3 regions of the Clostridium sp. CTA-5 genome follow, and region 3 is predicted to be linked to each of the others. Evidence: riboswitches for the same ligand, from Rfam matches in the RefSeq annotation. Region 3 holds a riboswitch; each other region holds the start of a gene.
The links. A riboswitch is a leader RNA that binds a small molecule or an ion and turns the genes downstream of it on or off. The one in region 3 is predicted to bind S-adenosylmethionine.
Positions count from the first base shown of each region.

Region 1 (11,216 bases), on a different contig from region 3:
TAAGAGATACTATGGCTGGTAGAATTTCAATGGAAAAGAGTATGCTTTTAGATGATTTAAAAATCACTAAAGAAGATTTAGAAAATACAGATAGAGTATTTATAGTAGCTTGTGGTACTGCATATCATGCTGGACTTGTAGGTAAAAACTTAATTGAATCATTTGCAAAAATCCCAGTAGAAGTGGATATAGCATCTGAATTTAGATATAGAAATCCATTAGTTACAGATAAATCTTTAGTTATTGTAATAAGCCAATCAGGTGAAACAGCAGATACATTAGCAGCTTTAAGAAACAGTAAGAATATTGGAGCTACTATAATAGCATTAACTAATGTAGTTGGAAGTTCAGTATCAAGAGAAGCTGACCATGTATTATATACATTAGCAGGTCCTGAAATTTCAGTTGCATCTACTAAGGCTTATACAACTCAAATAATTGGAATGTATATGATGGCTATGACATTTGCTAAAATATTAGGAAGATTAAAGAGTGATAGATTAGAAAAATTAAAAGAAGAATTATTAGATTTACCAGAAAAGGTAGAACTAGTTTTAGAAGATAGAGATAAGATAAAAGCAATAGCTGAAAAAATGCATGAAGAAAAAGATGTATTTTATTTAGGTAGAGGTCTTGATTATGCAGTCGCATTAGAAGGATCACTTAAACTTAAAGAAATATCATATATTCATGCTGAAGCATATGCAGGTGGAGAGTTAAAACATGGTCCTATAGCATTAATTGAAGATGGAACAAATGTAATTGCTTTATTAACTCAAGAAGCTTTAAAAGAAAAAATGGTAAGTAATATCGTTGAAATTAAAGCAAGAGGAGCTAGAGTAATAGGGGTTTGCTATCAAGGAACTAAGGGATTAGAAGAAGTTTTAGATGAAGTTATCTATATTCCAAGAACTATGGATATGTTTGCACCAGTATTAAGTGTTGCTGCCCTTCAACTATTATCATATTATGTAGCTAAAGCTAAGGGATGCGATATAGACAAACCAAGAAATTTAGCTAAATCAGTTACTGTAGAATAATAAAAAGTATATGTTAATCTAAAAGATTAAAAAATATATCTAAGAGAGTTTAGAGAGCTAGATATTTTAATTAATTAAAATGTCTGGCTCTTTTTTTAAAAATAATTATAAAAATTTAAATTCTTGGATAAACTATATCAGAATGTACTTAAAAAATAGGTATAAATAATATTAAAGAATAAAATTTTTATAAAATATTATTTTAATGATATAAAAATAAATAATTTTATAGTATAATATCATTACTATTTAAAAATGTAAAATATTACTATATTGTAATATTAAAGAAAAAATATGATAATCTATTAATATAATATTAAGGGTTAGTAAATAGGGGGAGGAAGACATGGACAATAACTGTTTATATAACTTACAAAATGGAACTGACATTAGAGGGATTGCATTAAAAAATGATTTTCAAGAAATAAATTTAACTGATAAAGAAGTAAAAGCTATAACTAAAGGTTTTTATAAATGGCTTTTAAACAGAAAAAAAATAAATAATTTAAAAATTTCAGTAGGTATAGATTCTAGACTAACAGGAAGTGGATTTAAGCATTCAATTATAAAAACTCTAGTTGGATATAATGTTTGTGTATACGATTGTAATATTAGTACTACACCAGCTATGTTTATGACAACAGTTATGGAAGGATATAAATGTGATGGAGCTATAATGATTACAGCAAGCCATCTTCCGTATTATTATAATGGAATTAAGTTTTTTACCAAAGAAGGTGGTCTTGAAAAAAGTGATATAAAGCAAGTTTTAGACCTAGCATGTGAGGAAATAGATAAAGAAGATAATACTATTATAAGGGATATTGAAGTAAGAAGAATGACTACAATAAAACCTTTAATTGATGATTATTCTAAAATATTAGTGCAAAAAATAAGAGAAGGTGTTAATTCAAAAGAGGATTTTAATACACCATTAAAGGGATTAAAAATTATCGTTGATGCAGGAAATGGAGCAGGAGGATTCTTTAAGGAAAAAGTTTTAGATGTATTAGGAGCAGATACAAACGGAAGTCAATTTATAGATCCAGATGGAATGTTCCCAAATCATATTCCAAATCCAGAAAATAAAGAAGCTATGGAGTCTATAAAGAATGCTGTACTTAAAAATAATTGTGACTTAGGTATTATCTTTGATACTGATGTTGATAGAGCAGGTTTAGTAGATAAAAATGGTGATGCTATTAATAGAAATTCTCTTATAGCAGTAATTTCAGCTATTGTATTAGAGGAACATGAAAAAACAACCATAGTAACAGATTCAGTAGCATCAGATCATTTAGGTGACTTTATAAAAAGTTTAGGTGGAAAATATCATAGATTTAAAAAAGGGTATAAGAATGTTATAAATGAGGCAGTAAGATTAAATAATGAAGGTGAAGAATGCCATATAGCAATTGAAACCTCTGGACATGCGGCAATGAAAGAAAATTATTTTTTAGATGACGGAGCTTATTTAATAGCTAAAATATTGATAAAAGTAGCAAAATTAAAAACAGAGGGTAAAAGTATAGAAGACTTAATATCAACTTTAAAGCATCCAGTTGAAGAAAAGGAAATAAGAATAAATTTATCAGAACAAAACTACAAAGAAATTTCAAATAATATATTAAATGAAGTTACTAATGTAGTTGACAGCAATGAAAATATGCAATTGGATAAAAACAATAAAGAAGGTATAAGAGTCGTATGTAACAAAAATTTAGGTGATGGATGGTTTATTTTAAGATGTTCATTACATGAACCTAAAATGGTTATTAATATAGAATCTAATAAAAATGGTGGAATTGAAGAAATTTCATCCTTCATTAAAGAGACTTTAAGTAAATATAAGGCACATGAAATAAAATAATAGATCAAAGAGGCGTTGTATATTTTGCGTCAGACAAGGAAGTAAATTTAGTTAATAGCGAGCTATTAGCTAAATTTGCTGACGCAGTATCATACAAAATAGACTAGCATACTGGTCTACTATTTTTTTGAATGTGCCTAATATAGATTAATTTTAAATATAGTATATTCAACGAATCACCATATTAAATAAAAGTTATTTAATATGGTGATTTTTTTATTCTTTAGGAAATTATATTTTTTGAAATATGTAGATAACTTATATTATGTTATTTCTTAAAGATTAAGAAATAAAACCTAAAGAATAAAAAATAATCAGGCCACACAATTATTCCTGCACTACGTTTGGAAAGGGTGCATGGCTAAAAAAAATCGACGCTCCACAGTCGCTTAGCAATTTTTTTATATGTTATAAAATAATTTTATATATAATATAGGACAAAATGTAGTTAATAGTTTTTCAATGTTTTATAATAATAAATGGTAATTATAAGATATGTTACAATTAATTTTGTAAAATCCAGATTATACTAGAGATTAATTAGGAGAGAAAAATGGAAAATATTATTTTATCACTTAATGTAGTGTTGCCATTATTTATTACTATTACATTAGGATATTTTATTAGGAGAATAAACTTATTTGATGATCATACGTTGAAGGTTATGAACAAAGTTACCTTTAAAACTTTTTTACCTTTATTATTATTTTTTAATGTATATAAAACTAATTTAGATGGTGTATTTAATCTTAAATTAGTAATTTTTGCACCAAGTACCATATTGATAAGTTGCATAAGTATGTGCTTTATTGTACCAATAATAGAAAAAGAGAACAGGAAACGAGGAGTATTAGTACAAGCTATTTTTCGTAGTAATTTTGTACTTTTTGGATTGCCAGTTACATTATCTTTATTTGGTGAGGAAAACGCAGGGGTCCCTTCATTGCTTATCGCTATAATTGTACCAATGTTTAATTTTTTAGCAGTAATTGTTTTAGAAATTTTTAGAGGTGGAAAGATTAATCTTAAAGAGACTATAAAGGGTATAATAACTAATCCACTTATAGTTTCTTCATTGCTAGGTATATTTTTTATGTTAAATGGAATAAAGTTACCTAATGTAATAGAAAAAACAATAAGTGATCTATCAAAAGTAGCAACACCATTAGCACTTGTTGTATTGGGAGGATCATTTAAATTTAATAAAATAAAAGGATATACAAGACAGCTAATAATAGGTATTATTGGACGTTTGGTAATAATACCAGGTATATTTATACCTATTGCTATAATTTTAGGATTTAGAAAAATAGAACTTGCAACTATAATGATAATGCTTGCAGCACCAACAGCAGTATCATCATTTACTATGGCAGAACAAATGGATGGCGATAGTGAATTAGCAGGACAACTTGTTGTATTTACTTCTGCATTTGCAGTGATAACCATATTTTTATGGGTATTTTTTATAAAGGGATTCGGATATATTTAACAATAAGGAGTATTTATATTGAATGAAAAAAGTTGTTTGTATATATATTAACAATAATAACCAAAATAAATATAAGTTTTCAATAATAGTTTTAAATACGTATTTAATATGATGTTTAATATAGCATATTTTTATTAAAAAGATTATTATAAATGTTTAAAAAACGAAATAAATAAAAAATACGCACAAAAATAATTAAATTACAAAAAAATAATTTAATGGATTGAAGAATTTAATAAATTATATTAAAATAATATTGTTAAAACATTAACAATATTATTTTTAGAATTTAAGAAGGTATTATATAAATAGATAGAACAAAATTTGAAATAATTCCTAATTAAAGCGTCTTAAATATATATTCTAATTAAGTGAATATACTTATAATTTTTAATTTGATTAATATAGAAAATGAGTATCTATATTATACTATCGAATTAGAATTACATAGACTTTTAATCATCTAGGTAAAAAAATTATTAACTTAATAAGTTTAATTATTATAAATAGAGAATATAATTTGCCTATTTTTACCCATGTTTTTAATAAAAACTTAAGATAATATAATGTTATATATAATAAGAGTTACAATATAGTTTACATTTATAATTACAGTGTAATGTTTAAAGTGGACAAACAATAATAACATATATAACTTATGTATATCTTAAAATATATTTAAATGAGTAAAGGAGAAAAAGATGTATATTAGTGATATGGACATTATTTCAAATTCGGCAAAAAACAAATATAATTTATCAAAAGATAATACGATTAAATATCTTACTAGAGCAATTGTTGCAGGTTTTTATTTAGTAGTAGCAATAATACTTTCCTATACAACTGGAGCAGTTTTAATTAATAATCATCCAGAAGTCTCAAAAATTATGGTTGCAGCTACATTTTCAATAGCATTAGCATTAATTGTCTTTCTAGGAGGAGAACTTTTTACAGGTAACAATTTAGTTATGGGAATGGGTTTTTATACCCAAAAATGTACTTTAAAAATGGTCTTAAGGGTTTGGGGATTAAGTTATTTAGGAAATCTTATAGGAGCAATAATTTTATCATTCATTTTTGTAAAAAGTGGTGCATCTATGAATTTGATTAAAGATTATGTTGCAAAGATAGTAGAAATAAAATTACATCTTCCAATAATGGATATGTTTTTAAGAGGAATATTATGTAACTTCATAGTATGTTTAGGTGTATTATCAACAATAAGGTTAAAATCAGAAAGTGGAAAACTTATAATGATGTTTTGGTGTGTGTTTGGTTTTGTTATTGCAGGATTTGAACATAGCATAGCTAATATGGGAATTTTCTCAGTAGGATATTTTTCATCAGGTGGTTTACCATTAGCTTTAATAGTAAAAAATCTATTTTGGGTAACATTTGGGAATATTGTTGGAGGTGCTGTATTATTAGCATTACCATTAAAAATTATGAGTGTTAGTGAATAAAATCGTTCATAATATTAAGAATTCTATTTATACATAGTACTAAATTTAGACAGAGACTATTTTGAATGATAAAATATATTTATAGAATTTTATTGTTGTGATAGTTGGTGGATAGATGATTAAAGTTAAATTAGAAAAAAATAAAAAGAAACAAATAGTTTTTAAATTAAAGATTAAAAGTATTGACGAAAATAATTTATTATTTAAAAGAGCTATAATGGAAGGAAAAAAGATAAAGGGTATATATAATTATGAAATACCATTAAGGTTTTTTGTTCCAATATTTAAAAATATAAATAAAGAAGAATTAGTTTTAGATATAAATAGTATATTGTCATATTTAGAGTTTTCAGATTTTTATGATGAAAATTATTATAATGAGACAGAAGCTAATATAAATTATATGAAAAAGTGGAGAGAGGAAGGCTGTCCTAATATTTATAGAGTTACTATAGATAAAGAGAATTATAGTATAAAAAAAGATGTTATTTTTAAAAAACCAAGAATTTCTTTTGAGGATTGTAAAGTTTAGTGTATATTAAATAAAGTTCTTTATAGATTAAAAGATATAACAAAAATAATAATATAAAGTTAGATTATCTTAATAAAATATAATATTTTGGATAATCTAACTTTTTATTTTAAAGTTATTATTAAAGAGGAATCTTTGATTAATTAATTTTATATTATAGTATTAATACTGTGTTAAAATATAGCTTTAAATTTAAATGCATTTTATGTAGATAAATTTATATTAAATATAATTTAAATATCACCATTTACAATTATGTCAATTTCACCAGTTTCAGGACTCATAATTAAACCATGTACTCTTATATTATTAGGAATTAAAGGATGACTCTTTATCATTTCTACACTCTTTTTTATAGAATCTTCAACAGATTCAAATCCATGAAGCCACTTTTCAACATTTATTCCTGAGTTATTTAATAAAGACAATGTTTCTTTTGAAATACCCCTATCTATAATTTTTTTAACAAGACTTTTTGTATCTAAATTACTCATACCACAACAATGATGTCCTACAACAAAAATATCTTCAGCATCAAATTCGTAGATTGCAACTAGTATGCTTCTTATAACACTTCCAAAAGGGTGCATTACAGTTGCACCTGCATCTTTTATTATTTTTGCATCCCCATTTTTTATATTCATAGCTTTAGGTAATAATTCTGTTAATCTGGTATCCATACAGGATAATATAACCATTTTCTTTTTTGGTGTTTTGGTTGTGATGAATTCTTCATATTTTTTATTCTCTACAAATTGTTTATTGTATTGCATTATTTCTTCTAATTTGCTCATTTATTGCCCCACCTTTATTAGTTTCTATATAAGTTCCAATAGTGAAAAGATTATATAGAAAATTTATTATATATATTATTCTAATTAGATAATATTAATACAGATATATATTTTCTATAAAAATTAAATAAAAAATTATAAGTGTATTAACTTAATTAGAAGATATATATTAAATAGATTATACAATTAAAGCTTTTTTTATTAAATATAAACCTAAGAAAAAGTTTATGTAAATTTTTTTAAGCGTATGTGGTATGTATATTGCAATAAGAAATGTTTAATAAATTAAATAACTGTAAATTTTCTACTGAACATCTAAATTTGCAATATATATTATATTTTTTTAGTTGTTTAAGTAATAAGTTTTGGATATACTTATGTATAACAAAATATAGGTAGTTAATATATTTGAATATTTTAAATAGAAATTATTTTTTAAGGGGCGTATATAGAGTGAATTTAATAGAGGAAAAAAAAGAATTAAGAAAAAGAATATTAAAAATTCGAAATGAAATGGATTTAGATAATAAAATAAAATCTGATAAGATAATATATAATAAATTTATACAAAGTGAATTCTATTTACAAAGTAATGATATTTTTATATATGTATCTTATAACTCAGAAATTGATACTAAAAACATTATAATGAAAGCGTTAGAGGATAAGAAAAATATTTATGTACCTAGAACAAATTATAAAACAAAAATAATGGAAGCAGTAAAGATATTATCATTAGAAAACCTTATTGAAGATAAATATGGAATTTTAGAACCAGCAGAAGATAAATCAGCAGAAGATCCTAATAAATTTGATTTGATAATTATGCCAGGTGTTGCATTTGATAAGTGTGGCGGAAGAATGGGATATGGTGCAGGATATTATGATAGGTATTTAGAAAAAATCTCAAAGCCATTAAATAAAGTCGCACTAGCTTATGATTTCCAAGTTATAAATAAAGTACCTACAGATGTTCATGATATTCCAATAGAATATATAATAACTGAAATAGAAGATATTAATTGTAAAAAATAATTATTTATATTTTGAAATATAAATAATTATTCTATATACTTTGCACATAAAGTTAAGTATAAATAGTCTATTATAATAAATTTTATTGCAAATATTTAGTTTTAGAGTATAATTAATGTATATAAAAAATAATCTGTTATTAAGAATGGTGGAGGGACTGGCCCTGTGAAGCCTAGCAACAGCTAACTATCATAAGTTAGAATTGTGCTAAATCCTGCAGGTATTTGCCTGAAAGATAAGAGATGTATTATAGTTTTTAAGTTATATTGTTTTATAAGCTATTTCTCTATCTTAAAGAGAAATAGCTTTTATTTTTTTATAAATTTTAAAGGGGGCTATATATTATGAATATTGAAACAAAATGTTTACATGAAGGGTATTATCCTAAAAATGGAGAGCCAAGAGTATTACCAATTTATCAAAGTACAACTTATACATATGATTCGACAGAACATATAGGAAAATTATTTGATTTAACTGCTGATGGTCATATGTATTCTCGTATTTCTAATCCAACAGTTGGGGCTGTTGAAGAAAAAATAGCATCATTAGAAGGTGGTGTAGGTGCTCTTTGTACTACATCAGGCCAAGCAGCTTCATTAATAAGCATATTAAATATTCTTAAATCTGGAGATCATTTTATAAGTGCATCTACTATATATGGGGGAACCATTAATCTTTTTGCAGTAACACTTAAAAGGTTTGGAATAGAGTGTACGTTTGTTGATCCTGATGCAAGTGAAGAAGAAATACAAAAAGAGTTTAAAGAAAATACAAAAGCTGTTTTTGGGGAAACAATTGCAAATCCGGCGATTTCAATTTTTGATATTGAAAAGTTTTCTAAATTAGCACATAAAAATAATGTTCCATTAATAATTGATAATACATTTGCAACACCTATTCTTTGTAGACCAATAGAATTTGGTGCAGATATAGTAATTCATTCTACTACTAAGTATATGGATGGACATGCACTTCAAGTTGGTGGTGTAATTATTGATAGTGGAAATTTTGATTGGACAAATGGTAAATTCTCAGAGTTTACAGAACCAGATGATTCTTATCATGGTGTAATATATACAAAACAATTTGGGAAATCTGCATACATTGCAAAGGCTAGAGTACAATTAATGAGAGATTTAGGAGCTTACCCATCTGCTAATTCAGCTTTCCTTTTAAATTTAGGGTTAGAAACTCTTCATATAAGAATGGAAAGATATTGTAGAAATGCAGAGTCAGTAGCTGAATTTTTAAATAAATGTGATCAAATTGAATTTGTAAATTATCCAACACTTAAAGGTAACAAATATAATGATATTGCTAAAAAGTATTTACCAAAAGGATGTAGTGGAGTAATATCATTTTCTATAAAAGGAAATCGTGAAAATGCAATTAGATTTATGGATAATTTAAAATTAGCATCAAAGGTAGTACATGTTGCTGATATTCGTACATGTGTACTTCATCCAGCAAGTTCAACTCATAGACAACTTACAGATGAACAATTAATAGCAGCAGGAATAACTCCTGGACTTATTAGATTATCTGTAGGATTAGAAAATATTGATGACATATTAGAAGATATTAAACAAGCACTAGATAAAATTTAATATTTACGCTATCTTTTAAGTAAATGTTGATATTGTAGTATAAAGCTCATGGACAGAGGAATTTACTTTAAGAACTCTAAAAATAAAGATTAGTCCAATTAATGCATGTTCCCAATCAAAGATTGTTGACAAGCAATTAATTGTACAAATCTTCATTAAGAGTTCTAAAAAGCAAATTCCAATGCCAGTTCGCCCTTATACTAGAATATCAACACTGTTTAAAATATATTATGAACAATAGAAAAAGTAGTGTATAAGTTTTTTCTTATACACTACTTTTTTATAGTAAATTTTATCTTTCTTTATTAGCTATTTCTGATAATAATCTTTCAGTAAATGCATCTAATTTGATAGCACCTTCATCATCATTTTTTCTACTTCTTACAGAAACTTCATTGTTAGCAGCTTCTTTTTCTCCAACAACTAAGATATAAGGAGTTCTTTCAAGTCTAGCTTCTCTGATTTTATAACCGATTTTTTCAGCTCTATAATCAGCTTCGATTCTAACACCTTTGTTTCTTAATGATTTAACAACTGATTCAGCATAATCATTGTATTTATCTGATATTGGTAACACTTTTACTTGAACTGGAGAAAGCCAAGTAGGGAATGCACCAGCATATTTTTCTATAAGCATTGCTAAAGTTCTTTCATAACAACCAATTGATGATCTATGAATGATGTATGGACGTTTCTTTTCACCGTTTTTATCTACATAACTCATATCAAATCTTTCAGCTAGAGCAAAGTCGATTTGAACTGTGAATAATGTATCTTCTTTACCATGAACATTTCTAAATTGTAAATCAAGTTTTGGGCCGTAGAATGCAGCTTCATCATCAGCTTCAACATAATCAATCTTTAAATGATCTAATATAGTTCTCATTGTATCTTGAGTTTTGTTCCAAGCTTCAGGATCATTGATATACTTTTCAGTATTATTTGGATCCCATTTAGAGAATCTATAGCTTATATCTTCATCTATACCTAATGTTTTCATTATATATTGAATTAATTCAACTACACCTTTGAATTCTTCTTCTAATTGTTCTGGAGTTACAATTAAATGTCCATCAGCTAGAGTAAATTGTCTAACTCTTATAAGTCCATGCATTTCTCCAGAAGATTCATTTCTGAATAGAGTAGAAGTTTCACCATATCTTATTGGAAGATCTCTATAACTGTGTTGTTCAGCATTATATATAGTGTATTGGAATGGACAAGTCATTGGTCTTAAAGCAAATACTTCATCATCCTTATCTTCATCACCTAATACAAACATTCCATCTTTATAGTGATCCCAGTGACCAGAAATTTTGTATAAATCACTTTTAGCCATTAAAGGAGTTTTAGTTAATACATATCCTCTTTTTTCTTCTT
Region 1 is NZ_BAAAAT010000006.1:79,334-90,549, reverse strand. Features, by position in the region: gene glmS (glutamine--fructose-6-phosphate transaminase (isomerizing)) at 1-1,040, shown strand, start outside; gene ACYUET_RS12820 (phosphohexomutase domain-containing protein) at 1,387-2,910, shown strand; gene ACYUET_RS12815 (AEC family transporter) at 3,464-4,402, shown strand; gene ACYUET_RS12810 (formate/nitrite transporter family protein) at 5,104-5,865, shown strand; gene ACYUET_RS12805 (hypothetical protein) at 5,981-6,397, shown strand; gene ACYUET_RS12800 (beta-class carbonic anhydrase) at 6,631-7,191, opposite strand; gene ACYUET_RS12795 (5-formyltetrahydrofolate cyclo-ligase) at 7,645-8,226, shown strand; SAM riboswitch class I at 8,360-8,468, shown strand; gene ACYUET_RS12790 (O-acetylhomoserine aminocarboxypropyltransferase/cysteine synthase family protein) at 8,571-9,836, shown strand; gene thrS (threonine--tRNA ligase) at 10,129-11,216, opposite strand, start outside.
Region 1: another riboswitch for S-adenosylmethionine. It lies ahead of ACYUET_RS12790 (O-acetylhomoserine aminocarboxypropyltransferase/cysteine synthase family protein); the one in region 3 lies ahead of metF (methylenetetrahydrofolate reductase [NAD(P)H]).

Region 2 (11,216 bases), on a different contig from region 3:
AAAGCTTTAAATTAACATTAGACGTACATACAAGAGCTTCATATGCTGGCATAGAAATAATGCAATTGTATTTTTCTTTTAAATATGCATTATTACCTATATGATCAATATGAGCATGAGTACATAATATACTCTCCACTTTAAAATTGTTTTCACTCAAAATTTCATCAATACCTTCTCTTTCTTTTATCCATCCTGAGTCTAACATAATTATCTTCTCTTCAGTAATTTTGTAAAAAGGAATATTTGTCATTCCTGTATCTATACAAAATGTATTTCCTTTTACTTTTTTTATATTCATAAATTATCTTTAGTATTTCATATCTAAATAAAACTAAAATACTAAATACTCCTTTCTTAAATATATTACAAGATAAATTTATATCAAATTTAGTTTATAAGTATAATTATAACTTAATTACTAAAAAAAGTACTATATTAACTACTCATATGTATTAACAAATAAATTATTTATACTAAAAAAATTATAATTTAACTTATTAAAAAGATAATACGTTATTTAAATTCTGCTCTATATCCACACTAAAAAAGCTAGTAAGCTTAAGAATCTACTCTTGCTTACTAGCTGTACATTATATATTTTTGAAATTAAGATATTTCTTCTTTTAATGTTAAATTTTCAGACTCGTTTCTGTGATACCATAATATTGATATTATTGCACATACACCCATTAGATAAGGATAAAATAAATATTGCATTATAGCAAAAGGTGATATTGCTGCTAAGCCTGCAGCTGAAATTAATTGAGCTCCATATGGAATTATTCCTTGAAAAACACAAGAAAACATATCCATTATTCCTGCAACTCTTTTAGGTTCTAAATCAAATTCATCCGAAATATTTTTAGCTATTGGTCCTACAGTTACTATTGCTATAGTATTGTTTGCAGTACATATATCTACTAAACTTACTAAGGTAGCTATGCCAAACTCTGCACTTCTTTTATTTTTAAATCTCTTTAATCCCTTTGTCAATATATATTCTATTCCACCATTTTCTTTAATTAAAGCTATTGTTCCTGCTATTAATAAAGATATAATTATTAATTCACTCATTCCAGATATCCCTGTAGAAATTGATCTACAAAATTCTATAACGTCAAAACTACCATAAACAAATCCAATAGTTCCCGCAATAAATATTCCACCAAATAATACAATCATAACATTTAGTCCCATTAATGATGATGTTATAACTGCAATGTATGGTATAATTTTAATTATACTATAATCTAATTTTTCTACATCAATAACTGATGCACTTCTTGTTACTATTCCAAAAAGTATCGCCGTTACTATTGCCGCTGGAAGTACAATTCTAAAATTCATTTTAAACTTGTCCTTCATTTCACATCCTTGGGTTCTTGTTGCAGCTATAGTAGTATCAGAAATTATTGATAGATTATCTCCAAACATAGCTCCACTAACAACAGCTCCTACTGCAATTGCTACTGTTACCCCAGTTTTATCTGCTATACCAACAGCAATTGGAACTAATGCAACTATAGTTCCCATAGAAGTTCCAACTGAAAGCGCTATAAAACATGCAATTAAAAATAATCCAACAATTAATAAATTGCTTGGTAATATTGATAATCCTAGATTTACAGTTGAATCTACCGCGCCCATATCTTTTGCAACCTGAGCAAATGCTCCCGCGAGTATGAATATTAATATCATTAGAATAACATTATTATCTCCTGCACCTTTACAAAATATCTCTAATTTCTCATTTAAGTTCTTTCCTTTATTCATCATTAATGCTGTTATTGCTGATGCTAGAAAAGGAATTATTACTGATACTGCATACATATCTCCAGCTAACAAAGATACTCCAACATACACTATTAAAAATACCAATAATGGTAATAGTGCTTTTATACTTACTTCTTTTTTCATCGACACTCTCCCTATATTATTAATTTTAAGCAAAAAAGAAAAGCCTCAACCCATAGTGAAGCTTTATTTATATATTTATATATTCATATATTATATTAAACTTCTTATCTAACAGGATTTGGCACCACGCTTTTAATTTAAATAATTTTAAACATAAAAATGATAATTATTACTAAACTAGCAATAATTAAATTTAACTACTAAATTAAAGTAGGTTGCTGGGCTTCATAGGGCCAGTCCCTCCACCACTCTTGATAAGCTATTCTTTTTTAATAATTTTAACAATATAATTAAACAATGTCAATATAAACTTATACTAATTATAGAATATAAGTAAATTTAATAAAAATACCACAAAATTATCTCTAAATTTGTGGTATTTAAAATATATTATTTTCTAGAAAATTAAATTTTGTATTTTTCTAAATCATTTTTAAATGTTTCAGTAATTCCTTTAAAATCATATATATTATCTATAAGTTTCTTTATTTCATTAGTATAATTTATTACATTAGCACTTACTTCTTCCGAAGATGCTGAATTCTCTTGAGCAATAGCAGCGAGTGACTCTATACTATCATAAACATTAGATATAGAATGTGCTTCAGTATTTAACTTATTTATAGTTTCTATCATAGAAATAGCTACACTTTGCACAGATTTATTTGCTTCAAAACTTATGTTTCTGACAATACCTAAACTATCTGTTTGTTTTTCTAATAAATTATATTGAACTTCTATATCTTCTACTAAGGATTTGATTTCTTCTACAAATTGTTTTAAATTAGAGTTTATTTCTTCTACTGCATCTTTTGACTGTTCAGCTAACTTTCTTATTGATTCAGCTACAACAGCAAACCCCTTTCCCTGTTCTCCTGCTCTTGCTGCTTCAATAGAAGCATTTAAAGCAAGTAAATTCGTTTGTTCGGATATTCCTGAAACTATAGAAACTATACTAGTTATATTTTTTGCTTTTCCTTCAAGACGTGTACCTTTGTCTTTAACTTCGTTAAATGTATCTAAAGACTTTAAAATACTTTTACTAGTATTCTCTACATTTTCATAACTATTATTTATCTTTTCCATTGCATCTTCAAGTTGCGATTTATTAGTATTTTCATTTTCTACTATAAGTTTTAACGCTTGAATATTTCCATTAAGTGCTTGTACTGCATTATCTGTATTTTGTGCTTGCATAACAGCACCATTTGCAACCTGTTCAACAACTCCTCCTATTTCATTAGATGTATGATTCATTGAGTCAGAAATTATATTTATATTATTTACAAAAGTGTTCATTTCATCTGTAACACCTTTAAATCCAACAAAATCTGCTTGTATAACTTTTTTGTGACTTTTAAGTAAACTATATATATCTTCAAAAAAATCATTTGTTGTAACTTGTCCATCAATATTGTATTGATTATTTATAATTCTACTAATTTCTTCTTTTATTAAATTAGTAGGAGACATCATTAGTGAAACACCACAAAATGTTCCTATACCAGATACAATACTTCCAATTAATGCTTTAAATATATTATCTATACCTAACATAGGTATCATAACTATTGCTGATATTAAAAACGTAAATATTCCTGCTTTTAATCCAAAATTTTTAATAAATCCAAAGGAAAGTAAATTATTAAAAAAGTATTTTTTATTATAATATATATCTTTCTCAAAAGTAAGCTTAATCTTTAGTTCAGTATTGGTTCTTAATAATTCTTCTTTTTCTACTTTTTCACCAAAATACTGGCAAGATCCTTCTAGCATCCCAAGAAAATAATCAAACATTCCCCTAGAAGAACTATAACTAAATATAGCTTCCTTATTTGATATAGGCTCAATTAAAACTAAAGGTGGTTTTGCTCCCTTAAATTTTTTTGTCATTACTACATGAACATCAAACATAGATTTTAAAAATGAATATACATTATCATGTCTAAAAAATGCTGGATAATCTTTACTAAATGATTGTATATTGTCTTGTCCTATTTTTCTCCAAAGCATACCAACTTCCATATTTTGTTCCTTAGCTATATATGATATTATTTTTTTTACTTCTTGATCATTAATGTTTTCAATAGGTGAAAATATTTTATTACTTCCCCATCCAACATGATCCATTGCTTTATCAACAGTTGAATCTCCAAATAGTTTTCTATTAGTTCTCATCCATGTTGCAACAACTGTTCCTTTCATCACTAAATACCTCCTAATCTATTTACAAAGTAATAATTATTATTTCATTGTAACCTATATTAATTATACATCTTAATTATACAATAATATAGTTTTATTAGTAAGATAATATGATTATTTATAATTATATTATCTTACTAATAAAAAACTACAAACTCAAAGATATAAGCGTTAATGTTTATACATCTAATTTTTAAAATCTAATTAATAAAAATCTAACACAATAATGTATTTTTATAGTTAAATATTGATTTATAAAATTATACTATAACTATTTTGTTTTTTAACTTTTAGATATATTTTGTATTCTTTAAAATATATCTAAATTTTACTTTGTTACTTATTTATCTTTTATAATATTATACAAAAGTGTTTTAACTTTATATATTGTTTTGTGATATGTTATTGATAGTTATTGCTTTTTTTATTGTGTTTTTTAGTTTATAAAGGTATTGCACACTAACGTTTATATTTAAACAAAAATTAAAATCTTTAATAACAATTGTTTTAATACATACTAAGTTAAACCACATTTAAATTTTATTATCACATTCATTTTTACATTATTCCCATAGGAATTTAAATGGCTTATAATCAGAAATCCTTTCAAGTTTCCTCCACTTTTCTTATCCTAATACTATTATAATTATCTTAATTAGTAGTTAAATAGTATCTAATAAAAATATTACTAGGAAATTAATGAAGTTTAAAAAATAAATAATAAAAAAGAGTAAAACAACAGAGATTACGAATCGCAATCTCTGTTGTTTTTTAATAATTTAACATTTGTTTTGCTTCTTTGAAATAATACTTATTAATATCATCATAATTCCAACTAGTACATATACAAGTTTCCCAATTAGTACATTTTTAGGTAGTGAAAAAGCTGGCTCCACTATATCTAAAGATACTGGATAATTAGAATAGAAATTTCCTCCAAATAAATCAACTGCATATGGTAGTGAAACATAGTTTATAAGTATCATAACTACCATTAGTACAAAAATTATTCCTTGATGATATCTCCCACCAATCGTTCCTAATCCAAATACAAACAACATTGCTGGTAGCAGTGTTATAATTGTTGGAAATATAAAACTTCCAAAGTTAGTAAAATGAAAATTTATTTTGTAAAACCAAAGACTATATCCAATCGGTACAAGAGAAATTAAAATAAAAGCTATAATAATAGTTCCATAGCGTAACATTTGAAACTTAAATGGATCAATAGGAGTTGCTTTAGTTAAAACTTGTACTTTTTTTTCTTGTTTTGAATAAAGAAAAGATATAAAAAAGAGCTATGCAATAAGTAAAATTGGTAATATTTTACCAAGGTATACTCCATAGCTCCATCCAGAAAATGGTGCAGTATTTGCAACTCCAAGAATAATATCTCCACACATAACTTGATGACTGTATAAAGCAGAGATAATTAATATTCCTAAAAAAAATTTATTTAAAAGCAATCGTTTAAGTTCATATTTAAATAAGCTCATCAACATTCAAATCCTCCTCTTTAAGGCCACAAGCATCTAAAAAATCTTGCCATGCAATACTCTCTTTTTCTATTTTCTTATATAGATTAGCTAAAATTTTATCTAAATTATCTTCACCCCCAACCAATTGAGATGCTTTCAAAATTTGAAGTGGCTTTTTAGAGTATTGATCTATAACTCTATCACCCTTTAAAATCTCGGTGGCATATTTTTCTGGTAGTATGTCTAAATATTCAGGATGTCTAATATAAAAATTACTATTTTGGTCTTTTATATGCTTCTTCCATTGATCCACATAATTTTTTTGAACATATTCTTCCCCATATTTTTCTTTCATCACTCGATAAGTAGTATATACAGTAAGTGCTTCTCCAGAATCTCTACATTTTGGTCCCCACCATTGATGAGTAATTTCATGAGACAGCACTTCACCTCTAGATGCTCCCTTTGATTTATCACTTAGATTTTCATCACTAAAATAAGTTTCTGACATAGTACTAAAATTTGGTAACGCCATTCCACCATTAAAGAATGCTGTGTTTTGTACTATTTTAAGTGGGCTAGTTTCAGAAGTATTATAAAGTTTACCATAATGAGCAGTACAATAATCAACTGTATCTTTCATCATCTTTTCAGCATTCATATTTTTCATATTATTCTCAAATTTACTGCTATAGTAGAATTCTATTGGCATATATTGGTTTCCCAACTTCTTCATGACATAATCCCCAGCCATTAAAGAAAAAGATGTACCATCAACATGAATAAACCATGTTTTATTATTTCCATCCTCAGAGAGTAGCTTCACTGTATCACCAGTTTTATTTGCTACTAGATCGTCATTTACCTTTTGAGCTGGGTCCACAACTGGTATAAGACCATCAGGCATAGTAATCTTAGCTGTGATCTGAGTATTATCCTTGCTTTTTGCAACTCTGAGTCCTGGAAAAAGTTTATAACTAGGCAAATCTATATATTTATCACTGATATTAGTAGTATCAACTAGCTTATCACTGAACTCTTTATCAATTTTAGGCATACCTTCATATTCTATAAAAACTTTAATTTCCTTATCATCGGGTAAGATAAACGTAATATCCCTCGCATCACTAATATTTGAATCTTTAAATAAAACCTTTTTCCCATTTACTATAATAGTATGAAGAGTATATCCTTGCCTCATTCTAAGTTTGCATTCTTGCTCACTACTACTTAGATTTTGAAGAGAGTAAGTTGCCTTTCCTGAAAGGCTCCCTTTACTAGTATCAAATGAAATTTCAGCATCAGTATTTGATAATTCGAGTTGTCTATTTATCCACTCTGAATCATCAACTTCAGAGTCTTCATAATAAACATATGGTTGATTTTTGTAAGCATAACATCCATTGCTGATTAGTGTCACAGCTAAGAATGGAATATAAACTTTTCTTAAATTACGTATAATTGACCACAATAATCCTTTTCCATACTGGCGAACACACAGTAACCCAATTAACCAAAATCCACCCAATAACAAAAACCAAAATAAACGATTATGTTGCATTAACCGAAATACCATTGCATTACTGAAATCATCTGAAAGTTCTGGTACAGATGGTTTTATCCAATGTAAAATGTTGTTCTCATCAAACCATTTACTGAAACTTATAAACATAAAAGTAATAAATGCTACCATACTAAGATCTACACGATAAAAAATTTGATAAAATGCAGAAGCTACTAAAATTGATAGAAGAATTGAAGGTAACATCAATAAAAAAAAACTATTAAAGTAAGTATATGAACTAAAAATATTCCTCATTTTCAAAAATGTATATGGAAAATATGCTATTGTTGTAACAGTAACACTAACAATAGCGACTATTGCTAGTGAAATTAATCTTACTATATTCATAATTAAAGGTGATGCAATGCTATCCATTAACACTCCAATCTGATGCTTGCGTACACGATTAAATTCTAATAAGGTTAAAAATGCAAATAAAATTCCCCCTTCAAGTGCTCCAGCAACACATGGATTTCCAATTAAATCACCAGATAAAGTTGAAAATTCTGTAGTTTTATATATCTTATATCCTGACATTGGGCAAATCATAGTAAGTAAAATAATTAATTTAACAGTTTTTGAGTGAAAAATACGATTCAATTCAACCTTTAAATAAAGACAAAATCCCATGATTATTTCACCTCATCCATCATAATAAGATACATATAAGCATCTTCAAGAGTAGGTTCTACAACTTGTACAAAAGCTGGTAAAATTTTTGCTACAATACGGCAGGTAATTCCTCGAGATGTATTAACTCTAGCTGTGACCTTATATTCATGATTAGTAGTTTTTTCTGCTTTCTCCTTAAAATAAGTGCTTACTGTTATTTTTTCTTCAAATACCCCAACATGATTATGAGCTAGAGCAATTAATTCCTCTGGTGTACCTGTAAATAGAATATGACCATGATTAATAACAATCAATTTATCACAAACTGATTGTACATCTTCAATTATATGAGTAGATAATAAGACAATCTTATCCTGTGCAGTTTTAGAAAATAAATTACGGAAATTGATACGTTCTTCTGGATCAAGTCCAACGGTTGGTTCATCAAAAATTAATACTTCTGGATTTCCTATAAATGCTTGAGCAATACCTACACGTTGTCTTTGACCACCAGATAAAGTAGAAATACGTGCTTTCCTTTTTTCTATCAGATTAGTTTTTTTAATTACATCATTAATAATCTTTTTTCTATTCTTTATTCCTTTAAGTGCTGCTATATAATCAAGGAATTGCCATACTGTAAGCTCGTCATAAAGTCCAAATGATTGAGGCAAATATCCTAAGCGTGTCTTTAACTTTTTTTCATTTTTAAGCAAAGGTACATTATCTATAAGAATCTCTCCACTAGTTGGTATTAGTCCTGCTACAAGTAGTTTCATAAGAGTTGATTTTCCTGCTCCATTAGGACCCAAAAGACCAATAAGGCTTGGCCTTTCCATTTCTAAAGAAATATCCTGCAATACCTTTTTACTTGTTTGGTAAGTCATATTTAAATTTTTAAATGAAATTTTCATAATTCTATTATCCTTTCAATTTAATATCTAGTACAAAAACATATATCTTAGTAAAATGCTAAATTAATAATTTTTAATCTTTTATATTTATTGTTTTTAATTATTAATTCTCATATGATAAATAAGCTTATATATTATTGATTATGTGGTTAAAATATAATAACAAATATAGTAATTATCCCCTTATAAGTTGCACTTTTATAATACACAATATTTTATAAGAAAATTATAATAAAAGTAATGGCAATCCTAAAAGCTTTCTAAAGATTTTCTAAAGACTACTTTTTTGTAATTCATAATATAGAATAAATTCCAAAATAAAAACAAAAAAAATACCTGAACTAATCCAGGTATTTTAATTTAGAATTATCTTTAATAAGATAATTTAAAATTTAACAATTGTTTTCCTTATCTTATTCTTTTAATTATTTATTTCTTAAATTCAATTATTACTTTAAATAAATCACCATCAACATTAATATCAAAACTTCCACCTTGAATTTCAACAAAACTTTTTGCTATTGCAAGACCGAGTCCTGATCCATCTGTATTACGTGATTTATCTCCTCTTACAAATCTTTCAGATATATCTTTTGCATTAAAATCAATTTCTACAGAAGACATATTCTTTAATATAATTTCTACACTATCTTCTTTTTCTAAAATATCTATATATACTCTAGAATTTTTCATCGCATATTTAATTATATTGTTTATAAGATTCTCAAAAATCCTAAATGTTTTTTGACTATCTAGATTTAATATAACTTTATTTTCCGGAAAATTATTTCTAAAAATCAATTCAGATTTCTTTATTTTATCTTCTAATTCAATCTCTGTTTGTCTCATTAGTTCTACTATATCTACATTAACTAAATTTAAGTTAATATTTCCACTTGTTGCTTTACTTACCTCAAATAAATCTTCAATTAAAAATTTTAATCTTTGTGATTTTTTATCTAATGTATTAATATAAGATTGCCTATCCTCTTCAGCTATATTTTTATTTTTTAATAAATCAATATAAGTTATTATTGATGTAAGAGGTGTTTTTAAATCATGAGATACATTTGATATAAGATCAGTTTTCATCTTTTGACTTTTAACTTCTTCATCAACAGCCTTTTTAAATCCCTGTTGTATTTTTTCTATTTGTTGTTTGAAAGGATTAAAGAAGCCTAAATCTTCATTTATTTCAATATCCAAGTTTCCTTCTGCAATTTTATTCGCAGCACCCAGAAGTACTCCATATTTCCTCTTAATATTGTCTAAATATTTTCTAAATATAAAAAATAATATTAAAGTATATATAATACACGGTACTATTCCAAATATCCACATAGAACAACTCACCAAAAGTATAATAAAATTAACTCCAAGTATTTTAATAATAAATTTATTTGATTTATCAGTTAAATCTATATTTTCTATACCTTCAATAAAATTATTTATTCTATTCTTTAATACTTTGAAAGCCTTAATAATAAATAAATTTTCTTTAAAATATTTTACTATTCCAATATTTAATATGTGTTTTAAAAGCATGCAATCTATAAATATAAAATAGATTATAAGTGACCATACAATTATGTTTACTATAATTCTTAAAAACCAATCAAATTCCGAGCTTATCTCTGATATCATCCACCCTCTACAAAGAGTACCTTGCAATGTTTGCAAAATAATAGCGCTTGAATAAAAAACTGAAATTACACCAGCCCATCCCAATATAAAAAGATTAATTTCAAATGGAATTTTAAAAAATATTTTAATTCCAAATACATCTTTACCTTTTTTATAAGGAATTAATAATGCTATTGCTAAAATAAAACTTAATATTATTTTTGAAATTGATACTAGTTTTTCCCACTCTAGATTTGCTGCACATCCTCTTATTAAACTTATATTATCTTTATATTCTAGCTCCTTAGGTATTCCATAAACAAAAATAGTATTCTTTATTGTATTAAATTGAATATCATTTGAATAATTAAAATAAGATTTAAAATTAAAATTTGAAAATATCTTTTTTATTTCAAATTCATCAATTCCATAAACTTTTTTTATTGTTAATAATCCATCATTATTGAATTGTATAATAATATAAAAATCATATTTGTTCTCCAAAGCTTTAATATCATCATTTTTTAAATTTTCATTTAATAATATAGTTAAATCATTTTTCGTATTTGTTCTTATAATATTTTCTTCTTTATCCAACACTAAATAATCTAAATTTTTAAGAGCTTCATTTAAATATTCATCCCAAGATCCTAATTCAGAATTTATCTCGTTAATTACTTTGTCATAATTATCAGTTTTATTAGATTTAAGATATGCTGTTCCATAACTTAAATTTTCTCCTTGTTCTCTTTCTAAAACATCTTTATACAATACAAAGTTACCTTGATACATACCAGTTAAAAGACCTTCATTTTCATAAGGAGAAGATATACCTCTACTACAAATATTTTTTATTTTTGGATAAGTAGATATTATTATTGTGGAAGTTATAATTAATAT
Region 2 is NZ_BAAAAT010000001.1:799,009-810,224, reverse strand. Features, by position in the region: gene ACYUET_RS03780 (MBL fold metallo-hydrolase) at 1-301, opposite strand, end outside; gene ACYUET_RS03775 (Na+/H+ antiporter NhaC family protein) at 610-1,920, opposite strand; SAM riboswitch class I at 2,022-2,181, opposite strand; gene ACYUET_RS03770 (heme NO-binding domain-containing protein) at 2,326-4,125, opposite strand; gene ACYUET_RS03765 (hypothetical protein) at 4,905-5,333, opposite strand; gene ACYUET_RS03760 (hypothetical protein) at 5,424-5,621, opposite strand; gene ACYUET_RS03755 (M1 aminopeptidase family protein) at 5,608-7,797, opposite strand; gene ACYUET_RS03750 (ATP-binding cassette domain-containing protein) at 7,800-8,693, opposite strand; gene ACYUET_RS03745 (sensor histidine kinase) at 9,123-11,216, opposite strand, start outside.
Region 2: another riboswitch for S-adenosylmethionine. It lies ahead of ACYUET_RS03775 (Na+/H+ antiporter NhaC family protein); the one in region 3 lies ahead of metF (methylenetetrahydrofolate reductase [NAD(P)H]).

Region 3 (11,216 bases):
TATCAATCTACAAGATGAGAATGTTCAAGAAGAAAATGAACTTCTTAGCGATTTAGATAAAGATGAAATTGATTCAAATATATCAAGGTGGGAAGAAAAATTATCAAAAGCTAAATTTGCCCTACAGTTCTTACAAGAGTATGTCCCTAAACAATCATTAATAAAGTCTTTACGTACAGAAAAACTTTCACTAACAGCTAAAGAACTTAAAGAGAAAGTTTTAAACAGCAATTGGGAAAGTGTATATGACAAAGTTAAAGAAAAAGAACATGCTTTAGCTATGTTAGATAATGAAAAGACAAAGTTACAGGGAAATGTTCAAAGTTTAAAACCTTACGAAGGGTTTAATGCTCCATTAGGATCTTTAGATGAACTTAAAGAAACTGTACATTTCTTAGGAAGCATTGCTAATCAATATGAAGATGCGTTGCAAAATGATTTAGGTGATTGTCATTTAGAGATTATATCAAAAGACAATCAAGATATTTATTTCTTTATTTTAGCTCATAAAGATAATAAAGAAGAAATAGAGGAGATACTAAGAGGGTTTGGATTTAGTGCATTTAAAACTGATGAAAAAGAACTGCCTTTAAAGCTTATTCAAGACTATAATGAAAGAATCTCTCTTATTGAATCAGAAAACTTTTTAGTAAAAGAAGAATTAGCAGGATATGAAGAGAATTTAGATAGTTTAAAATTAGCTTATGAGTATTATTATAATTTGGTAAATAGAAAATCAGTTAGTAATAATTTCTTAAAGACAGATAAAACTGTTTTATTACAAGGTTGGGTTCCTAGTGATAAAAATGATACCCTAACTAAAATTATAAAAGAAGTTTTAGATGATGACTTTTACTTAAATTTTGAAGAGGTAAAAGAAGAAGAAATTGATGATGTACCTATTAAATTAGAAAATAATGATTTAAATACATCATTTGAAGCAGTAACTGAAATGTATAGTTTGCCAAAGTATACAGATATTGACCCTACACCATTTGTTACACCATTTTATTTGGTATTCTTTGGAATGATGGTTGCAGATGCAGGATACGGTTTAGTAATGCTATTAGCAACATTAGGAGCATTAAAGTTTTTTAACTTTGATAATTCAACAAAAAAAATGGTTAAATTCTTTATGTATTTAAGTATACCAACAATTATATTTGGATTAATTTATGGTTCATTCTTTGGTGACTTAATTAAATTTAAAGGATTAATTGATACAAACAAAGATGTTATGACAATACTTGCATTATCAGTTGTATTTGGTGCAATTCAAATATTCTTTGGATTAGCCATAAAAGCTGTTGTATTGATAAAAATGGGAAAACCAATGGAAGCATTTATGGACGTAGGATCATGGGTTATTACTTTAGTTTCTATTGGAGGACTTGCAGCCGGTAATGTTTTAAATATGCCAACACTAAAAACAATAGGTACAGCAGGTGCAATTATTGGTTCAATAATTATTGTATTAACTCAAGGAAGACAAATGAAATCAAGTGTTGGAAAAGTAAGTCAAGGGCTTTATGAATTGTATGGTATTACAAGTTATATAAGTGATTTAGTATCTTATACAAGACTTATGGCAATAGGATTATCAGGAGCATCTATTGCAGGTGCTATAAATATGATTATGCATATGATACCTGGTATAGGATTCTTTATTTTTGCGCCATTAATCTTTGTGTTAGGACAAGTAGTAAACTTATTATTATCACTATTAAGTGGATATGTTCATACATTAAGACTTACTTATGTAGAATATTTCTCAAAATTTTATGATGGTGGTGGAAGAGCATTTAAGCCATTTGAAACAAAAAATGAATATATTAATTTAAGAAGAGATTAGGAGGAAATTTTAAAATGGATATGACTTGGATTAAGTTTTTTTTAGAAAATAACGGTGGATTTGTTATGGGAGCACTAGGTGTTGCTTTAGCAGTAGGAATGTCAGGTATTGGATCAGCAAAAGGTGTTGGTATAGTGGGTGAAGCAGCAGCAGGATTATTATCAGAACAACCAGAAAAATTTGGTAAAGCGTTAATTCTTCAATTATTACCAGGTACACAAGGTCTTTATGGATTCGTTATAGGATTACTTGTATTTTTACAATTAAAACCAGAAACAACATTATCACAAGGTTTATACTTATTATTTGCTTGTTTACCAATAGCTATAGCAGGTTTATGGTCAGGTATTGCTCAAGGTAAAGCAGCAGCAGCAGGTATTCAAATACTAGCTAAAAAACCAGAACACAATACTAAAGGTATGATTCTTGCAGCAATGGTTGAAACATATGCATTATTAGGATTCGTTGTATCATTCTTATTAGTAAATGGTGTATTTAAATAAGAGCTTAATATAGGATTAGGATGTGAAGATTATGTCTAACATAAACAATTTAACTTCTAAAATCATAAAAGATGCAGAAGATAAAAAAGTAATAATCTTATCAGAGGCAGAAGATAAAAAGAAGAAGATTATTGCTAAAAAGCAAGAAGAAGCTACTTCAGAAGAAAAGATTATTATAGAAAAAGCTGAAAGAGAAGCTATATCAAGACAAGAAAGAATCATTTCTAGTGCAGAATTACAAGCAAGAAACGAAAAATTAAAATCAAAACAAACTATTTTAAATGAAGTTTTTGAAACTAGTATTAAAGAGCTTTGTAATATATCAAATGATGATTTTAAAGAATTTGTTAAATCAGCTATATTAAATACAAATATATGTGGTGACCAAAATCTAATATTAAATGATCAAGGCAAAAAAATAGTTGATGAAGATTTTGTATCAGAAATAAATAAAGAGCTTGGATCAAAAGGAAAAATAATTCTAAGTAAAGAAACTAGAAATTTTAAAGGTGGATTTATATTAGAAAAAGATGGCATAGAAATAAATAATACTTTTGAGGATTTAGTTAATTCATTAAGAGACGAATTAGGTCTTGAAGTGGCAAGAGTGTTATTTAGTTAAGGAGGTTAACTAATGGATGGAATGCAATTTAGTCAAGTTATACCAAGAATAAGGGTATATGAGACAAAACTCCTTGATAAATCAAAAATTGACAGAATGATTGATTCCAATTCTGCAAATGAAGCTTTAAAAGTGCTTCAAGAAACAGAGTATGCCAATGTTATGACAAATGTTAAGAGAGCAGAGGATTATGAATTAATATTAAGTGAAGAATTAAAAAGATTATTTCACGTAATGTATGATATAAGCCCAGTAAAGTCTCTTATAGACTTAATGAGTATTAAATATGATTATCAAAATATAAAAGTAATTTTAAAGGGTATGTTTCTTAAACAAGATCTATCGTATTTATTAATACATGTTGGAACTATAGAAGTTTCCAAATTAAAATATTTAATAGAAAATAACGACATAAGAGATTTATCTTTAGTTATGAGAGAAGGAATCGAAGAAGCAATAAATAACTTTAGTAATACTAAAGACCCTCAAATGCTTGATATTATTTTAGATAAATATATGTTTAAACAATTAGTACAAATTAAGAATGAAATAAAAGATGGCTTTGTTGATAAATATGTAGAAGCACTTATTGATTCTACAAATTTAAAAACTCTTTTAAGAGTAAAAAAACAAAACAAAGGTAGGGAATTCTTTGCTTCAGTTATTATTGAAGGAGGTTCTTTAGATAAGGATAAGCTATTAGGAATGCTAAATGATGTAGTAGAAAATATATCTACTAAACTTTCTTATACAGACTATGCAGAGTTTATTAAAAATGGTGTAGAATATTATACTAAAACAGGTTCAGTAAGTTTATTAGAAAAATTAGTTGATAACTACATCATGAGTATGATGAAGGATGCTAAGATAATACCTTTCGGTGTTGAACCTGTATTAGCTTATATTTATGCTAAAGAAACAGAAATTAAGATCATAAGAATTATAATGGTTGGCAAACTCAATAATATTTCTGCGGAAGTAGTAAGAGAAAGGCTGCGTGATATTTATGTATAAAAAAATAGGAGTAGTTGGAGATAAGGATTCAGTTTTAGCATTTAAAGCTTTAGGAATAGACGTTTTCCCAGTAGTTGAAGATAACGAAGCTAGAAAAACTATCGATAACTTAGCTAAAAATGATTACGCAGTTATCTTTGTAACAGAGCAAGTAGCTCAAGGTATCGAAGAAACAATAGAGCGATACAATAGAGAAGTACTTCCTGCTGTAATATTAATTCCAAGCAATCAAGGAACATTAAATATAGGTATGCAAAGAATTAGCGATAACGTAGAAAAAGCTGTAGGTGTTAATATTTTATAGGAAGGTAGGTTGGTAAGGTGAAGACCGGAAAGATAATTAAAGTTTCAGGACCTTTAGTAGTTGCTGAAGGTATGGATGAAGCTAATATATACGACGTATGTAAGGTTGGACAAAAAGGACTTATCGGAGAAATCATCGAAATGAGAGGCGATAAGGCATCAATTCAAGTATATGAAGAAACATCAGGAATAGGACCTGGAGATCCAGTTGTTACTACTGGAGAACCTCTAAGTGTTGAACTTGGACCAGGACTTATAGAATCAATGTTTGATGGAATACAAAGACCGCTAGATGCATTTATGGAAGCAGCTAAGTCAAACTTCTTAACTAAAGGGGTATCAGTTCCATCATTAAATAGAACAAGAAAATGGGAATTCAAACCAACAGCTAAAGTTGGAGATGAAGTTGCTTCAGGATATGTTATAGGAACAGTCCAAGAAACACCTGTTGTTGAACAAAGAATAATGATACCAGTAGGTATAGAAGGAAAAATTAAAGAAATCAAAGGTGGAGAATTTACAGTTACTGAAACAGTTGCTGTTGTTGAAACTGCTGATGGAGATAAAGAAGTGCATTTAATGCAAAAATGGCCAGTAAGAAAAGGTAGACCATATGCATCAAAAATTAATCCAGTTGAACCGATGCTTACAGGACAAAGAGTTATAGATACATTTTTCCCAGTTGCTAAAGGTGGTGCAGCTGCAATTCCAGGTCCATTCGGAGCAGGAAAAACAGTTACTCAACATCAAATTGCTAAATGGGGAGATGCTGAAATAGTTGTTTATGTTGGTTGTGGAGAACGTGGTAACGAAATGACTGACGTTTTAAATGAGTTCCCAGAACTTATTGACCCTAAAACTGGAGAAAGCTTAATGAAGAGAACAGTTCTTATAGCTAATACTTCAAACATGCCAGTTGCAGCTAGAGAGGCTTCAATATATACAGGTATTACAATTGCTGAATACTTCAGAGATATGGGATACTCAGTATCAATCATGGCTGACTCAACTTCAAGATGGGCAGAGGCTCTAAGAGAAATGTCTGGTAGACTTGAAGAAATGCCTGGTGATGAAGGATACCCTGCTTATCTTGGATCAAGACTTGCTGATTATTATGAAAGAGCTGGTAAAGTTGAGTGTTTGGGTAATGATGGAAGAGTAGGATCAATCACTGCAATAGGAGCAGTATCACCTCCAGGAGGAGATATTTCAGAACCAGTTACACAATCAACACTTAGAATTGTTAAAGTGTTCTGGGGTCTAGATGCTCAACTTGCATATCAAAGACATTTCCCATCAATTAACTGGTTAAGTTCATATTCATTATATGGAGATAAAGTTGATAACTGGATGAATGAAAATGTTGCAGAAGATTGGGGACAATTAAGATTAGAAGCTATGACTATACTTCAAGAAGAATCTAGTTTACAAGAAATAGTAAGACTTGTTGGTATTGATGCACTTTCAGAACAAGATAGATTAAAACTTGATGTAGCTAAGTCAATAAGAGAAGACTATCTGCAACAAAATAGTTTCCATGAAATAGATACTTACACTTCTCTTAAGAAACAATACAAGATGTTAAAACTTGTTATTGGATATAAGAGAGAAGCTGAAAGAGCATTAGAAGCTGGAGTTTACTTAAATGAAATTTTAGCTCTTGAAGATTTAAAAGATAGAATTGCAAGAAGTAAATATATCCATGAAAATGACTTAGATAAAATGGATGAAATTTTTACTGATTTAACAGCTGCAATTAATGATTTAATAAGCAAAGGAGGGGTAGCAAATGCTTAAAGAGTATAGAACAGTTACTGAAGTTGTTGGCCCTTTGATGGTTGTTGAAGGTGTTGAAGGCGTTAAATATGATGAATTGGTTGAAATAGAACTTCAAACTGGTGAAAAAAGAAGAGGTAAGGTTCTTGAAGTTAATGGATCAAAAGCAATGGTTCAAATTTTCGAAGGATCTACAGGAATAAACTTAAAAGGAACTAAAGCTAAGTTCTTAGGTAGACCACTTGAAATTGGTGTATCTGAAGATATGTTAGGTAGAGTTTTTGATGGTATGGGTAGAGCTAATGATAATGGTCCAGATATAATACCAGAAAAAAGATTAGACATAAATGGTGAAGCTATTAACCCAATGGCAAGAGATTTTCCATCAGAATTTATTCAAACTGGAGTTTCTGCTATTGATGGACTTAATACATTAGTTAGAGGACAAAAATTACCTGTTTTCTCAGCATCAGGACTTCCACATGCTGAATTAGCAGCACAAATCGCAAGACAAGCGAAAGTTTTAAATTCAGATTCTAAGTTTGCCGTTGTATTTGCTGCAATAGGTATAACATTTGAAGAAGCTCAATTCTTCGTTGATGAATTTAAATCTACAGGTGCGATTGATAGATCAGTTCTATTCATGAATCTTGCATCTGATCCAGCTATCGAAAGAATAGCTACTCCAAGAATGGCACTTACTACAGCTGAATATTTAGCTTATGAAAAAGGAATGCACGTTCTTGTTATAATGACTGATATTACTAATTATGCAGAAGCATTAAGAGAAATTTCAGCAGCTAGAAAAGAAGTCCCAGGTAGAAGAGGATATCCAGGATATCTTTATACTGACCTTTCTACATTATATGAAAGAGCAGGAAGATTAAGAGGAAAAGAGGGTTCAATCACTCAAATTCCAATACTTACAATGCCAGAAGATGATAAAACTCATCCAATTCCAGACTTAACAGGATATATTACAGAGGGTCAAATTATCCTTTCAAGAGAATTATATAAGAAAGGTTTAATGCCACCTATAGATGTTTTACCATCACTTTCAAGACTTAAAGATAAGGGTATTGGTAAAGGAAAGACTAGAGAAGACCATGCAGATACTATGAATCAATTATTTGCGGCATATTCACAAGGTAAGCAAGCAAAAGAATTATCAGCAATCTTAGGAGAATCTGCTTTATCAGAAACTGATAAGAAACTTGCTAAATTTGCAGAAGCGTTTGAAGCAGAATATGTATCACAAGGCTTTAATACAAATAGAACAATCGAAGAAACTCTAAACTTAGGATGGAAATTATTAAAAATGATTCCAAGAACTGAGCTTAAGAGAATTAGAGATGAATACCTTGAGAAATACATGCCAAGAGAGGAAGAATAGTCTATGGCAATTTTAAACGTCAATCCTACTAGAATGGAACTCTCTAGACTTAAGAAAAGATTAGCAACATCAACTAGAAGTCATAAGCTTTTAAAAGATAAACAAGATGAGTTAATGAGACAATTCATTAATCTTGTTAAATATAACAATAACTTAAGAAAAGAAGTTGAAGAACAACTACAAGGTTCTTTAAAAGATTTTGTTATGGCAAGAGCTGTAATGAGTTCTGAATTCTTAGAAGAAGCTATAGTATATCCTAAAGAGCATATTTCAGTTGAAGTTGGTGAAAAGAATGTAATGAGTGTATCTGTTCCTGTAATGAACTTCAAGAGAGAACTTGAAGGAGATGAAGGAAGCATATATCCTTACGGATTTGCAAATACCTCTTCAGAACTTGACGATACACTTTCTAAACTTTATGGAATTCTTCCAAAGCTATTAGAACTTGCAGAAGTAGAAAAGTCATGCCAACTTATGGCTGATGAAATAGAAAAGACTAGAAGAAGAGTTAATGCTCTTGAGTATAGAACAATTCCTCAACTTCAAGAGACAATAAAGTATATTAGAATGAGATTAGACGAAAATGAAAGATCTGCTACAACTAGATTAATGAAAGTTAAGAGCATGATTGAACAAAGAGCTTAAAATAGAAAGGACTTTTGGTTATATTACCAAAAGTCCTTTTAAATATATCAGTATTTTAAAGTTAAAAATAATTGTTAATTAGTATATAACAATTATTTTTTTATAAACAAAGATATTTACAAGAAAAGTTAATAGTTCTAAATAGAAATGTTAAATGGCTGTTTTGGTATTTTTACTTAAGTAATTAGAGCAAAGCAAAAATACTAATTATGGAATAATTTAAAAGCTTAATAATTTTGTAATTGCTATGATATACCTTTAATAGTATAATCAAATATGGGTAACTTCAACTAAGATTAGAATTACTTAGAAATTTTATTTAAAATAGAAATTATATAATACTTTCATACAACTAAGGAGTAGAGAAACATGCAATATATATTAGCAATGATAGTTCCATTTATATTGGGAATTATTATTATGCCACTTATTATGAAGTTGGCTATTAAGTTAAAATTTACAGATAAACCTACTAAGAGAAAGCAACATAAAAAAGAGACTCCATTATGTGGTGGACTTACTTTATATATAGTTTTTTTTATGGCTTATTTTTTATTTGTAAAAAATGATTTTAAGCAGCAAATAGTAATATTTTTATCATCAACACTTATATTATTAATAGGTCTTGTTGATGACTATTATAAAACGAGGCTAAAAGAATTTCCGATATTCCCAAGGTTGATAGTTCAGTTATTAGCTGCAATTCTTGTTTTTAATGCTGGCATTGCATTTAGAGGATTTACTAATCCATTTACTGGAGAGTTTGTATGGTTGAGTACAACTATTCAATTCTTTTTAACCATTACTTGGATTTTTGGGGTTACAACTGTAATAAACTGGTCTGATGGAATGGATGGTTTAGCTGGTGGCATTTCATTTATTTCAGCAATAACATTTTTTATTGCTGCGATAATATTAAAACAAGACATATCAGCTTCTATTTCAATAGTTTTAGCTGGATCTATATTGGGATTCTTATATTATAATAGATATCCTGCAAAAGTCTTTATGGGAGATTCAGGAGCAAATCTTTTAGGGTTTATATTAAGTATTACAGCTTTAGATGGTGCTTTTAAGCAGGCAACAGTGCTAAGCTTATTTATTCCTATTTTAGCTTTAGCTGTTCCTATTTTCGATAATCTTTTTGTAATATTTAAAAGATTTTCAGAGGGAAAACCTGTTTATCAAGCAGATAGAAGTCAAATACATTTTAGACTAGAAGAAAAGGGTTTTACACCTAAACAAGTAGTTAATTACATAATGATAATAAGTTTTATATTTAGTGCTATATCTATAACACTTTTACTTATTAAAATATAATATATTTTATATGACTTCTAGATTATAATTATGTTATTTCAAACAAAACTTTACAAACATTATAAAGTAATATATAATTAGAAATAATTTCTTATCAAGAGTGGTGGAGGGACTGGCCCTGTGAAACCCAGCAACCAATATATTTATTAATATATAAGGTGCTAAATCCTGCAGTGATTTGACTGATAGATAAGGGGAATTTTATTTTAGTATAAGTTTATTATGCCTAAAGGAAAAACCCTTTAGGCATTTTTTTTATTTAAAAAGGGGGCGAAAAAATGAAAATTAAAGATTTATTTAAAAATAAAAGGGTGGTTTTTTCTTTTGAAATTTTTCCACCAAAAGTAGATTCATCCATACAAACTATTTATAATACGTTAGAAGAGTTAAAAGGATTGAATCCAGATTATATAAGTGTTACCTATGGGGCAGGTGGCAGTATTAAAAATAATAGAACAATAGAATTATCTTCTCTTGTAAAAAATAAATATGGAATAGAATCAGTAGCACATTTAACTTGTATTGGTTCAACTAAAAATGATATAACCTATTATTTAAATGAATTGAAAAAGAATAATATAGAAAACATACTTGCATTAAGAGGAGATATACCAAAAGAGAAACAGGTCATAGGTGAATTAGTTCATGCTAATCAATTAATTAAACACATAAGTAATAATGGAGATTTTAATATAGCGGCAGCATGTTATCCGGAAGGCCATATTGAGCATAAAGGATTATATAGAGAAATTGAAAGTATAAAGAGAAAGGAAGACGCAGGAGCATCTTATTTTATATCTCAGTTGTTTTTTGATAACAATTTGTATTATAATTTTCAAGAAGAGGTTCATGCTGCTAATGTAAGGTTACCAATTCAAGCAGGGATTATGCCAGTAACTAATAAAAAACAAATAGAAAGAATTATATCTTTAAGTGGGGCATCACTTCCAGATAAATTTAAAAGAATAATGGAAAGATATGAACATAATCCTGAAGCATTAAGAGATGCAGGTATTGCTTATGCTGTAGAACAAATAGTAGATCTTATTTCTACAGGAGTGGATGGAATACATGTATATATTATGAATAATGCATATTTAGCAAAAAAAATAAGTAGTAGCATAGAAAACATTTTATCAACAGTTAACAAAATTGAGTTAGTTTAGGAGGATACACAATGAAAAAAGTAGAAAGTTTTGAATTAGATCACAGAAAGGTTAAAGCACCATATATAAGAAAATGTTGTTTGCTTAATGGAGAACTTGGTGATAAGGTAACAAAGTTCGATATAAGATTTCTTCAACCAAACAAAGAAGAGTTTGGAACAGCAGCAATGCATGGTCTTGAACATTTATTAGCACATGAACTTAGAGAAAAATTAGAAGGTATAATCGATTTATCACCTATGGGATGTAGAACAGGTTTTTATTTAAGTATATGGGGTGATAGAGAAGCCGCAGAAATAAAAGAAGCTTTAGAATGGGCATTAAAAAAAGTTGTAGAAGCAACAGAAATACCAGCAGCTAATGATATTCAATGTGGAAATTATAGAGATTTATCTTTATTTGGTGCAAAAGAATATGCTAAGGAAGCACTAGAAAGAGGTTTTTCACTTAACATATACGGAGAATAAAATGTTTAATATTAAACAACTAAAAATACCTAAGGATGAAGTCCTTAGGTATTTAGGTTATAAACAGCAAGAATTAAATGAATCAATGGATGAATTGATCAATAAATCTATAGAAGAATGTAAAGATTTAATAGTACCTAAATATGTTTATGCTC
Region 3 is NZ_BAAAAT010000007.1:22,373-33,588, reverse strand. Features, by position in the region: gene ACYUET_RS13405 (V-type ATP synthase subunit I) at 1-1,852, shown strand, start outside; gene ACYUET_RS13400 (V-type ATP synthase subunit K) at 1,867-2,355, shown strand; gene ACYUET_RS13395 (V-type ATP synthase subunit E) at 2,387-2,977, shown strand; gene ACYUET_RS13390 (V-type ATP synthase subunit C) at 2,990-3,991, shown strand; gene ACYUET_RS13385 (V-type ATP synthase subunit F) at 3,984-4,295, shown strand; gene ACYUET_RS13380 (V-type ATP synthase subunit A) at 4,313-6,091, shown strand; gene ACYUET_RS13375 (V-type ATP synthase subunit B) at 6,084-7,463, shown strand; gene ACYUET_RS13370 (V-type ATP synthase subunit D) at 7,467-8,108, shown strand; gene ACYUET_RS13365 (MraY family glycosyltransferase) at 8,478-9,428, shown strand; SAM riboswitch class I at 9,517-9,624, shown strand; gene metF (methylenetetrahydrofolate reductase [NAD(P)H]) at 9,707-10,594, shown strand; gene ACYUET_RS13355 (S-ribosylhomocysteine lyase) at 10,606-11,061, shown strand; gene ACYUET_RS13350 (methionine synthase) at 11,063-11,216, shown strand, end outside.